One region of the Paenibacillus sp. FSL K6-4396 genome, then DNA from elsewhere that is predicted to be linked to it. Evidence: a T-box and tRNA genes for the amino acid it is inferred to sense, from the RefSeq annotation. Region 1 holds a T-box; the other regions hold tRNA genes.
The links. A T-box is a leader RNA that pairs with one kind of tRNA and senses whether it is charged. The one in region 1 lies ahead of tyrS (tyrosine--tRNA ligase), so its partner is inferred to be a tRNA-Tyr.
Positions count from the first base shown of each region.

Region 1 (3,247 bases):
TACAGCTTTTAAAGCTTACATTCTTCCCTAGAGAACAGATGCAGAACTATGTTAACCGCTTGTTTGAGACCTTTAAATGGGATGGTGTACCCTATGTAGAGTGTGGAAAAGATACGTATATTGTTCGAATATACGAACGTGGTCTCGTCTCGTTAGAGAAACGAGTAAAACAGCCAGAGGAAGTCATCTATTGGCTGCTGGAAGATATTATTTTCACCGCGACGCATGTAGGATTGTTGGAACGACATGGCGTGGATAATAAACAGACGCATTTGAACTATACAGATGAAGTCATGAAGGAACTGAACAGGGGTGTTCAGGAAGCTTTCCAGCAGATCGGTGATCCGTATTTACATTGGCATCAGACGGGTAAACGTCAGGAGTTAGAGAGCATGGCATAAAGAAAAGTGAGGTGTGTAACGTGAGTGAGCAAGATATTAATGATGTATGGCATGACTATGCTGTGTTATTTGTCGAAAAAAAGAATGAATCTGAACAGGGCTGGGCATCGTTAACTTCGAACGAGCAGGACGTTGCTGCTTTATGGCTGTTAGAGGCGGATGTCTTTAATGGTGGTTTTATACAGTTTTTCTGCAACTGGGGGGAAGAAGTATACCGTTACGCGTTGCGGGCATTACATATCATTGGTGCGACTCAAGTTGTGGAGATTATAACGTCACCATACGGCTGCATTGAGCATCTGAAAGAGGATGAAAGGCTTACTGAACTATGGGACATTCCTAAATTACTGACAAAGGAACAAGAGCACCAGTTAGATGAACTGGATCAGCAATTTTGGAACAATGAGGATCAGATCGCGGAGAAAGCCTATGGTTATTATCACGGAAAATTGAACATGATGATTATATAATCTGGTTTCAACTACGCATCCGTTGTTCTGTTCGAAGATTAATACTTGGTCTTGCAATGACTGAAACGTTCGGCTATACTTGCTATAAATTGAATACATGAATCACGTTGATAGAGCGCAGTAGCGGCTTTGTCCCTGTTACAGAAAGTCAGGGGTTGATGGAACCTGATACATACAAGGGCTGCGAATTACACTCTGGAGTACTTGGGTAATGCCAAGCGGATGGGCAAACGATATATTGCCAAAAGTGGTATGGATAGCGTGTTAAGGTTATGTGTTATCCATGCAATTTGGGTGGTACCACGGTTATGATAATCGTCCCTGTGTCTAATGAAGACAAGGAGGCGATTTTTTTGTGTCCAAAAAAGCCGTTCCAGTGTGTTTTTTGTAAATTAACGTAGATCATGACTGAATTTTGAGGATAGAAAAGGGGTTATACGAATGAATATTATTGATGAACTACAGTGGCGTGACGCCATTAACCAGCAAACGGATGCAGAGGGATTACGTGAATTGACTGAAACGAAGTCCGTTTCTTTGTACTGCGGTGTTGACCCTACGGGGGATAGCATGCATATCGGACATTTAATTCCCTTCATGATGCTGAAACGTTTTCAACTGGCAGGACACCGTCCGGTTATTTTGATTGGTGGAGCTACAGGCACGATTGGTGATCCAAGTGGTCGTCAGGCAGAGCGTTCTTTGCAAACGATGGAGCAAGTGCAGGAGAACGTGGATGCACTGACCGCGCAGATGAAGAAGTTGTTCGTAACAGACGGGGATAATCAGGTACGCATGGTGAACAACTACGATTGGACACACAAAATCAATGTCATTGAATTCTTGCGTGACTACGGCAAAAACTTTAACCTCAACACAATGCTTGCTAAGGATGTAGTTGCGAGCAGACTGGAAGGCGGAATCTCGTTCACTGAGTTCTCCTACCAGATTCTTCAATCACTCGACTACCTGCACCTGTTCCAGAACGAAGATGTACAGCTTCAAATTGGCGGTTCCGATCAATGGGGGAATATCACGAGTGGTCTTGATCTGATTCGTAAAAAAGAAGGATCTGAAGCGAAGGCGTACGGTCTGACCATTCCACTTATGCTTAAATCCGATGGAACCAAATTCGGTAAAACAGCTGGCGGCGCAATCTGGCTTGATCCGAACAAAACGACACCATTTGAATTCTACCAGTTCTGGGCGAACACAGATGACCGTGATGTGATCAAATACTTGAAATACTTTACCTTCCTGAGCAAAGAAGAAATTGAAGCTTTGGCTGAAAAGGTAGAGACAGAGCCGCACAGACGTGAAGCACAGAAAGCACTTGCGGAAGAAATGACAAAATTCGTACACGGCGAAGAAATGCTTGAACAGGCTAAACGTATTACAGCGGCGCTGTTCAGTGGTGATATCCGTTCCCTGACCGCAGACGAAATCGAGCAGGGCTTCAAGGAAATGCCTACCTTTGAAACGGACGGCGAAGCCAAAAATATTGTGGATTGGCTCGTAGATCTGGGTCTGGAGCCATCCAAGCGCCAAGCGCGGGAGGATGTCACCAAAGGTGCAATTTCCATGAATGGTGAGAAAATCACGGAGCTTGAATTCACGGTGTCGGCAGAACACGCCATTGGCGGTAAATTCATCATTATCCGTAAAGGTAAGAAGAACTACAGCCTGGTTAAACTTCAATCGTAGTTTCCAAGAAGTAGAATGTAACACAGACACATATAGAGACTGCATTAGAGTACAAATAAAGCTACAAATAAAGAAACAAAAAGACCGCCTTCCATCTCTGTCAGGCGACAGAGGGGAGGCGGTCTTTCGTATATCAGGCCAGTGACTGACCTATCTTATTGATTAACGATCGCTGTGATCTCTTCATCCAGATCAAGTCGTACGTTCTCACGGTACGCCCGGATGTTGTATTCACTGTGCAGGTAACGAAGAATCGCTTCAATCATATTGGACTCCACCAGATATTGACTACGGCCTTGGATCCAAACTTCAGCGGAATAACCTGTATCTTCTTCCCAGCTCAGTTCTACATTCACATCGGTTGGACGTACACCCTTACGTTCTGCCATATGAATACAGATTGCATTCACAATTTCATCCATGCTCAGAACCATAGAGATTAGTACCGTCCGTTTCTGTTACGGTCGTCATCACGATCATTGCGACGGTCATAACGACCATCCGCTGCAGGTTTGCGACGATTGGAGATGGCTCTGAAGAGTGCCATAGCCAGCATAACAATCAACATAATTGCTGCAACGTTCACGAGCAATCCAAGGATGTTACCCAGAGCGCCCATGCCACCGAACAATCCGCCGAACATCATACCAGCAAGACCACCAAGCATCATGC
Region 1 covers NZ_JBBOCR010000001.1:4,149,581-4,152,827, reverse strand. The annotation lists gene MHB85_RS17965 (Imm63 family immunity protein) at 1-401, shown strand, start outside; gene MHB85_RS17960 (DMP19 family protein) at 422-871, shown strand; T-box leader at 970-1,197, shown strand; gene tyrS (tyrosine--tRNA ligase) at 1,313-2,575, shown strand; gene MHB85_RS17950 (YxcD family protein) at 2,731-3,009, opposite strand; gene MHB85_RS17945 (hypothetical protein) at 3,015-3,247, opposite strand, start outside.

Region 2 (3,247 bases), 3.8 Mb from region 1:
ACTGCGAGACCTACAAGTCGAGCAGGGACGAAAGTCGGGCTTAGTGATCCGGTGGTACCGCATGGAAGGGCCATCGCTCAACGGATAAAAGCTACCCTGGGGATAACAGGCTTATCTCCCCCAAGAGTCCACATCGACGGGGAGGTTTGGCACCTCGATGTCGGCTCATCGCATCCTGGGGCTGAAGTAGGTCCCAAGGGTTGGGCTGTTCGCCCATTAAAGCGGTACGCGAGCTGGGTTCAGAACGTCGTGAGACAGTTCGGTCCCTATCTGTCGTGGGCGTAGGAAATTTGAGAGGAGCTGTCCTTAGTACGAGAGGACCGGGATGGACGTACCGCTGGTGTACCAGTTGTTCCGCCAGGAGCACCGCTGGGTAGCTATGTACGGACGGGATAAACGCTGAAAGCATCTAAGCGTGAAGCCCCCCTCAAGATGAGATTTCCCAGTATGTAAGACCCCTTGAAGACGACGAGGTAGATAGGCTGGGGGTGGAAGTGCAGCAATGCATGGAGCTGACCAGTACTAATCGGTCGAGGGCTTATCCAAATATGCAAGTGATAAATCGCATGTTTCGTTTCGAATCTAGTTTTCAGAGAACAACAACTCTGAAATGTAAGTTAAGCTATGCGTTTGGTGGCGATGGCGGAGGGGTTCCACACGTACCCATCCCGAACACGACCGTTAAGCCCTCTAGCGCCGATGGTACTTGGACCGCAGGGTCCTGGGAGAGTAGGACGCCGCCAAGCGAAACCCCACTGGGGTATTTTTTTTCGAAAATTGATAAGGGCCCTTAGCTCAGTTGGTTAGAGCGCACCTCTGATAAGGGTGAGGCCGGTGGTTCGAGTCCACCAGGGCCCATAGCAAGACCACAACAAGAAATATACCAGAGTATGGGGCCATAGCTCAGCTGGGAGAGCGCCTGCCTTGCAAGCAGGAGGTCAGCGGTTCGATCCCGCTTGGCTCCACCATTCCCTGATAGCTCAGTTGGTAGAGCACTCGACTGTTAATCGAGTTGTCACAGGTTCGAGCCCTGTTCGGGGAGCCAGTAAGGCCCGTTGGTCAAGGGGTTAAGACACCTCCCTTTCACGGAGGTAACAGGGGTTCGAATCCCCTACGGGTCATAGCAATATCTATTGCTTCAACAAGGGATGAGAATCCCAAAGGTTCGTCGGAGGATGCACTTCGTTAGCAACAGCTTCGCAGTCTCGAACGAAGTGAGAGTATCCCCTACGGGTCATATTATGGAGGCTTAGCTCAGCTGGGAGAGCATCTGCCTTACAAGCAGAGGGTCGGGGGTTCGATCCCCTCAGCCTCCACCATATAACTTTATAACGACGCGGGGTGGAGCAGCCCGGTAGCTCGTCGGGCTCATAACCCGAAGGCCGCAGGTTCAAATCCTGCCCCCGCAATTATACTTTCCTTTGAGAAAGTGATCTGGAACCGTGGTGTAGTTGGCCTAACATGCCTGCCTGTCACGCAGGAGATCGCGGGTTCGAATCCCGTCGGTTCCGCCATTTTTTTTAATGTAGTAAGGCTCGGTAGCTCAGTCGGTAGAGCAGAGGACTGAAAATCCTCGTGTCGGCGGTTCGATTCCGTCCCGAGCCACCATTTATAACACCATGTAATACGCCGGTGTAGCTCAACTGGTAGAGCAACTGACTTGTAATCAGTAGGTTGGGGGTTCAAGTCCTCTCGCCGGCACCATGTAATCCTGGAGGATTAGCGAAGCGGCCAAACGCATCAGACTGTAAATCTGCTCCCGTACGGGTTCGGTGGTTCGAATCCATCATCCTCCACCAGTTTTCTATGAGTCATTAGCTCAGTTGGTAGAGCACCTGACTTTTAATCAGGGTGTCGAAGGTTCGAGCCCTTCATGACTCACCATTATATGCGCGTGTGGCGGAATTGGCAGACGCACTAGACTTAGGATCTAGCGTCTTTGACGTGGGGGTTCAAGTCCCTCCACGCGCATCCCTTATTTGCGGAAGTGGCTCAGCGGTAGAGCATCGCCTTGCCAAGGCGAGGGTCGCGGGTTCGATTCCCGTCTTCCGCTCCAATATTTTGCGCCCTTAGCTCAGCTGGATAGAGCGTTTGACTACGAATCAAAAGGCCGGGAGTTCGAATCTCTCAGGGCGCGCCATTATAACTTCATATTTTGCCGGCGTGGCGGAATGGCAGACGCGCTCGACTCAAAATCGAGTGGGAAACCGTGGAGGTTCGAGTCCTCTCGCCGGTATAGATAACGGGATGTAGCTCAGCTTGGTAGAGCACCTGGTTTGGGACCAGGGGGTCGCATGTTCAAATCGTGTCATCCCGATTGTTGTTATGCGGGTGTAGTTCAATGGTAGAACTTTAGCCTTCCAAGCTAATAGCGTGGGTTCGATTCCCATCACCCGCTTATATATTGATAAAGAAAGAGATGGTATTCACCGTCTCTTTCTTTTTTTTGCATTCACAGGCATATTGATCATGATTGTATATGAAGATCACGGATTATATGGCTGATTAGCATGTACCATCAAGTATTCCATCCTCACGATAATATTCCCTCTCTTTTAAGTCTGTTCTTAGTCATTGTGGAAGTGTTCAAATAGAGAAGGTCTAACACATGTTCGAACACAAGAATATCTTTTTTTACAATATTTCATAAAAACGCTTACAAAAATAGCTTGCGTAAATCATTAACCTGTAATACCATATCAATTAAGCGCTTAACCTTTAGGGGTAAGGCGCTTAAACTTAACGTAGATTAAGCGCTTAACCCGTAAAGGAAAGGACGGCGATCAAATTCATGAAAACAATTCGACTGACGATGGCTCAGGCACTGCTTCGATACTTGGATCAGCAATATATCTCGGTTGACGGGGTGGAAACCAAGTTTGTGAAGGGAATCATCGGTATTTTTGGACATGGCAATGTAACAGGCATTGGAGAAGCGCTGGAGCGCAGTCCGGGAAGCCTGACGTATATGCAAGGCAAGAACGAACAAGGCATGGTGCATACGGCAGCGGCTTATGCCAAGCAGAAGAACCGTAAACAGATCTATGCATGTACAACATCCATTGGACCTGGTGCTTTGAATATGATAACAGCGGCAGCTACTGCAACGGTGAACCGGATTCCGGTTTTATTGCTTCCAGGAGATAACTTTGCTACACGGGAACCAGACCCGGTACTTCAGCAGTTGGAAGTGAGCAGTGATTATACAATCTCAGCCACTGATCCATTCAAAGCCGTCAGCAAGTAC
Region 2 covers NZ_JBBOCR010000001.1:317,107-320,353, forward strand. The annotation lists rRNA gene MHB85_RS01410 (23S ribosomal RNA) at 1-546, shown strand, start outside; rRNA gene rrf (5S ribosomal RNA) at 630-746, shown strand; tRNA gene MHB85_RS01420 (tRNA-Ile) at 785-858, shown strand; tRNA gene MHB85_RS01425 (tRNA-Ala) at 893-968, shown strand; tRNA gene MHB85_RS01430 (tRNA-Asn) at 970-1,045, shown strand; tRNA gene MHB85_RS01435 (tRNA-Glu) at 1,050-1,121, shown strand; tRNA gene MHB85_RS01440 (tRNA-Val) at 1,244-1,319, shown strand; tRNA gene MHB85_RS01445 (tRNA-Met) at 1,336-1,409, shown strand; tRNA gene MHB85_RS01450 (tRNA-Asp) at 1,437-1,514, shown strand; tRNA gene MHB85_RS01455 (tRNA-Phe) at 1,533-1,608, shown strand; tRNA gene MHB85_RS01460 (tRNA-Thr) at 1,629-1,704, shown strand; tRNA gene MHB85_RS01465 (tRNA-Tyr) at 1,714-1,799, shown strand; tRNA gene MHB85_RS01470 (tRNA-Lys) at 1,809-1,884, shown strand; tRNA gene MHB85_RS01475 (tRNA-Leu) at 1,891-1,971, shown strand; tRNA gene MHB85_RS01480 (tRNA-Gly) at 1,982-2,056, shown strand; tRNA gene MHB85_RS01485 (tRNA-Arg) at 2,064-2,140, shown strand; tRNA gene MHB85_RS01490 (tRNA-Leu) at 2,158-2,236, shown strand; tRNA gene MHB85_RS01495 (tRNA-Pro) at 2,244-2,317, shown strand; tRNA gene MHB85_RS01500 (tRNA-Gly) at 2,328-2,398, shown strand; gene iolD (3D-(3,5/4)-trihydroxycyclohexane-1,2-dione acylhydrolase (decyclizing)) at 2,792-3,247, shown strand, end outside.
Region 2: it encodes a tRNA-Tyr, which carries the amino acid that the T-box ahead of tyrS (tyrosine--tRNA ligase) is inferred to sense. The anticodon was not compared.

Region 3 (3,247 bases), 1.8 Mb from region 1:
CTGCGAGACCTACAAGTCGAGCAGGGACGAAAGTCGGGCTTAGTGATCCGGTGGTACCGCATGGAAGGGCCATCGCTCAACGGATAAAAGCTACCCTGGGGATAACAGGCTTATCTCCCCCAAGAGTCCACATCGACGGGGAGGTTTGGCACCTCGATGTCGGCTCATCGCATCCTGGGGCTGAAGTAGGTCCCAAGGGTTGGGCTGTTCGCCCATTAAAGCGGTACGCGAGCTGGGTTCAGAACGTCGTGAGACAGTTCGGTCCCTATCTGTCGTGGGCGTAGGAAATTTGAGAGGAGCTGTCCTTAGTACGAGAGGACCGGGATGGACGTACCGCTGGTGTACCAGTTGTTCCGCCAGGAGCACCGCTGGGTAGCTATGTACGGACGGGATAAACGCTGAAAGCATCTAAGCGTGAAGCCCCCCTCAAGATGAGATTTCCCAGTATGTAAGACCCCTTGAAGACGACGAGGTAGATAGGCTGGGGGTGGAAGTGCAGCAATGCATGGAGCTGACCAGTACTAATCGGTCGAGGGCTTATCCAATTAGCAAGTGATAATTCGCATGTTTCGTTTCGAATCTAGTTTTCAGAGAACGATCTCTGAAGCATATTCCCTGATAGCTCAGTTGGTAGAGCACTCGACTGTTAATCGAGTTGTCACAGGTTCGAGCCCTGTTCGGGGAGCCATATGGAGAGGTGTCCGAGCTGGCCGAAGGAGCACGATTGGAAATCGTGTAGGCGTCACAAGCGTCTCGAGGGTTCGAATCCCTCTCTCTCCGCCATAATATTAAGGCCCGTTGGTCAAGGGGTTAAGACACCTCCCTTTCACGGAGGTAACAGGGGTTCGAATCCCCTACGGGTCATAATAACTTCTCAAAAAAGAAGTTGATTTTTACAACAAGATTATGGTATGATCATAAATGTGTTGTTCGGAGGCTTAGCTCAGCTGGGAGAGCATCTGCCTTACAAGCAGAGGGTCGGGGGTTCGATCCCCTCAGCCTCCACCATATAAACTTTATAACGACGCGGGGTGGAGCAGCCCGGTAGCTCGTCGGGCTCATAACCCGAAGGCCGCAGGTTCAAATCCTGCCCCCGCAATCATACTTTCCTTTGAGAAAGTGATCTGGAACCGTGGTGTAGTTGGCCTAACATGCCTGCCTGTCACGCAGGAGATCGCGGGTTCGAATCCCGTCGGTTCCGCCATTTAATCTTTACATGAGGCAAACTGTTCACTACATCTGCTGTATGGCACTGATGCCCTATATAAAGTGTAAGGAATTAAGATTAGACTTTATTATGGCTCGGTAGCTCAGTCGGTAGAGCAGAGGACTGAAAATCCTCGTGTCGGCGGTTCGATTCCGTCCCGAGCCACCATTTTTAAAACAATTTAATATGCCGGTGTAGCTCAACTGGTAGAGCAACTGACTTGTAATCAGTAGGTTGGGGGTTCAAGTCCTCTCGCCGGCACCATGTAATCCTGGAGGATTAGCGAAGTGGCCAAACGCATCAGACTGTAAATCTGCTCCCGTACGGGTTCGGTGGTTCGAATCCATCATCCTCCACCAGTTTTTAGGGGCATAGTTTAAAGGTAGAACAACGGTCTCCAAAACCGTTGGTGTGGGTTCAATTCCTGCTGCCCCTGCCAATTATCTTTTAGAAAATAACCTTTTGTGGCGATCGTGGCGAAGTGGTTAACGCACCGGTTTGTGGATCCGGCATTCGGGGGTTCAATTCCCCTCGATCGCCCCTTTGTTTTTTCATTTTTTATTGGGGATTAGCCAAGCGGTAAGGCAACGGACTTTGACTCCGTCATGCATAGGTTCAAATCCTATATCCCCAGCCATTATGCGGACGTGGCTCAGCGGTAGAGCATCGCCTTGCCAAGGCGAGGGTCGCGGGTTCGATTCCCGTCGTCCGCTCCAAAATATGGCGCCATAGCCAAGTGGTAAGGCACAGCTCTGCAAAAGCTTTATCCCCAGTTCGAATCTGGGTGGCGCCTCCAGCATATGCCGGCGTGGCGGAATGGCAGACGCGCTCGACTCAAAATCGAGTGGGAAACCGTGGAGGTTCGAGTCCTCTCGCCGGTATATTGAATAGCCCTACATGTTGCTTATGCAATGTGTAGGGCTATTTTTATTTTATATAAATTGATTTTTTGTATTGTAAGGATAGTTGGACGTTAATAAAGATTGACGTATGATTTAATTAAGTATATTGTAGATAATTGAAGTCTTCAATTAAAGAGGAGTGAAGCATAGTGACTACTGGAAAAAATGTAACGGATACCGATCTGTTATTTGATCTTTCTGTATGGGAAGAGGCATGGAAGAACCGCCCGAGAATTTCAAAATATGAGAAGAAAAGCACTCCCTTTAATACAGAAGAAGCATTTGAGCGGTGGGCCAGGGATTATCATGCACAGTCGTTTACCGAAGAAGGAAAGCAGCGTTCTGAACGTATTATGGGCTGGATTGAAAACCAGGGTGTGGAATTCGCAGGGTTATCCATTTTGGACATTGGAGCGGCCTCAGGCATATTTACCATTCCTTTTGCGGAAAAGGGGGCAAATGTGACAGCAGTTGAGCCTTCTGAGTTGCTAGTCTCCTTTATGAAAGAGACGATACCTCCAGCACTTGAATCCAAAATCGAAATCGTAAACGAACGATATGAGGAAATCTCTATTCAGGATAAAGGCTGGGAGAAGAAATATGACTTTGCATTTGCATCCATGTGTCCGGCCATGTCGGATTGGGAAACGATTGAGCAGGCGATCAATTGCGCCCGGAAGTATGTGTATATAAGTACTATGGCGGGACAGAAGGAACACACACTAATGGATGAACTTAAGGATGTACTTGGGGTTACTTCTTCATACAAGGCCGGTGATATGGGCTATATCCAACAGTTGCTGTATTTGAAGGGTTATTCTTATACGATGATCATTACGAGAGAAGTTAACTCATTTGAAGTACCGGTGGAAGAGATTATCGAAAAGCTGCCAGAATGGCTTAGTACGTATGAGTTACCATCGAATGAAGATTCCCTCAGATTGGCTGAGAATTACATTAGCGATACGTACAAGGATAGTACGGTGACCTTCTCACGTGGAGCAAGATTTGGTAAAATTCTAATTCAACTTGAACAGCCAAATATGAAAACAGTTCGTACTAAGGATAAGCGATAAATCGCATACGCTTGGCAAGTGTACTGATAATCAGGAATTGAGATGGACAATGTAGTCTAACG
Region 3 covers NZ_JBBOCR010000001.1:5,980,401-5,983,647, reverse strand. The annotation lists rRNA gene MHB85_RS26290 (23S ribosomal RNA) at 1-545, shown strand, start outside; tRNA gene MHB85_RS26285 (tRNA-Asn) at 613-688, shown strand; tRNA gene MHB85_RS26280 (tRNA-Ser) at 692-783, shown strand; tRNA gene MHB85_RS26275 (tRNA-Glu) at 793-864, shown strand; tRNA gene MHB85_RS26270 (tRNA-Val) at 933-1,008, shown strand; tRNA gene MHB85_RS26265 (tRNA-Met) at 1,026-1,099, shown strand; tRNA gene MHB85_RS26260 (tRNA-Asp) at 1,127-1,204, shown strand; tRNA gene MHB85_RS26255 (tRNA-Phe) at 1,300-1,375, shown strand; tRNA gene MHB85_RS26250 (tRNA-Thr) at 1,396-1,471, shown strand; tRNA gene MHB85_RS26245 (tRNA-Tyr) at 1,481-1,566, shown strand; tRNA gene MHB85_RS26240 (tRNA-Trp) at 1,573-1,646, shown strand; tRNA gene MHB85_RS26235 (tRNA-His) at 1,675-1,747, shown strand; tRNA gene MHB85_RS26230 (tRNA-Gln) at 1,770-1,844, shown strand; tRNA gene MHB85_RS26225 (tRNA-Gly) at 1,849-1,923, shown strand; tRNA gene MHB85_RS26220 (tRNA-Cys) at 1,930-2,003, shown strand; tRNA gene MHB85_RS26215 (tRNA-Leu) at 2,010-2,088, shown strand; gene MHB85_RS26210 (methyltransferase domain-containing protein) at 2,259-3,185, shown strand.
Region 3: it encodes a tRNA-Tyr, which carries the amino acid that the T-box ahead of tyrS (tyrosine--tRNA ligase) is inferred to sense. The anticodon was not compared.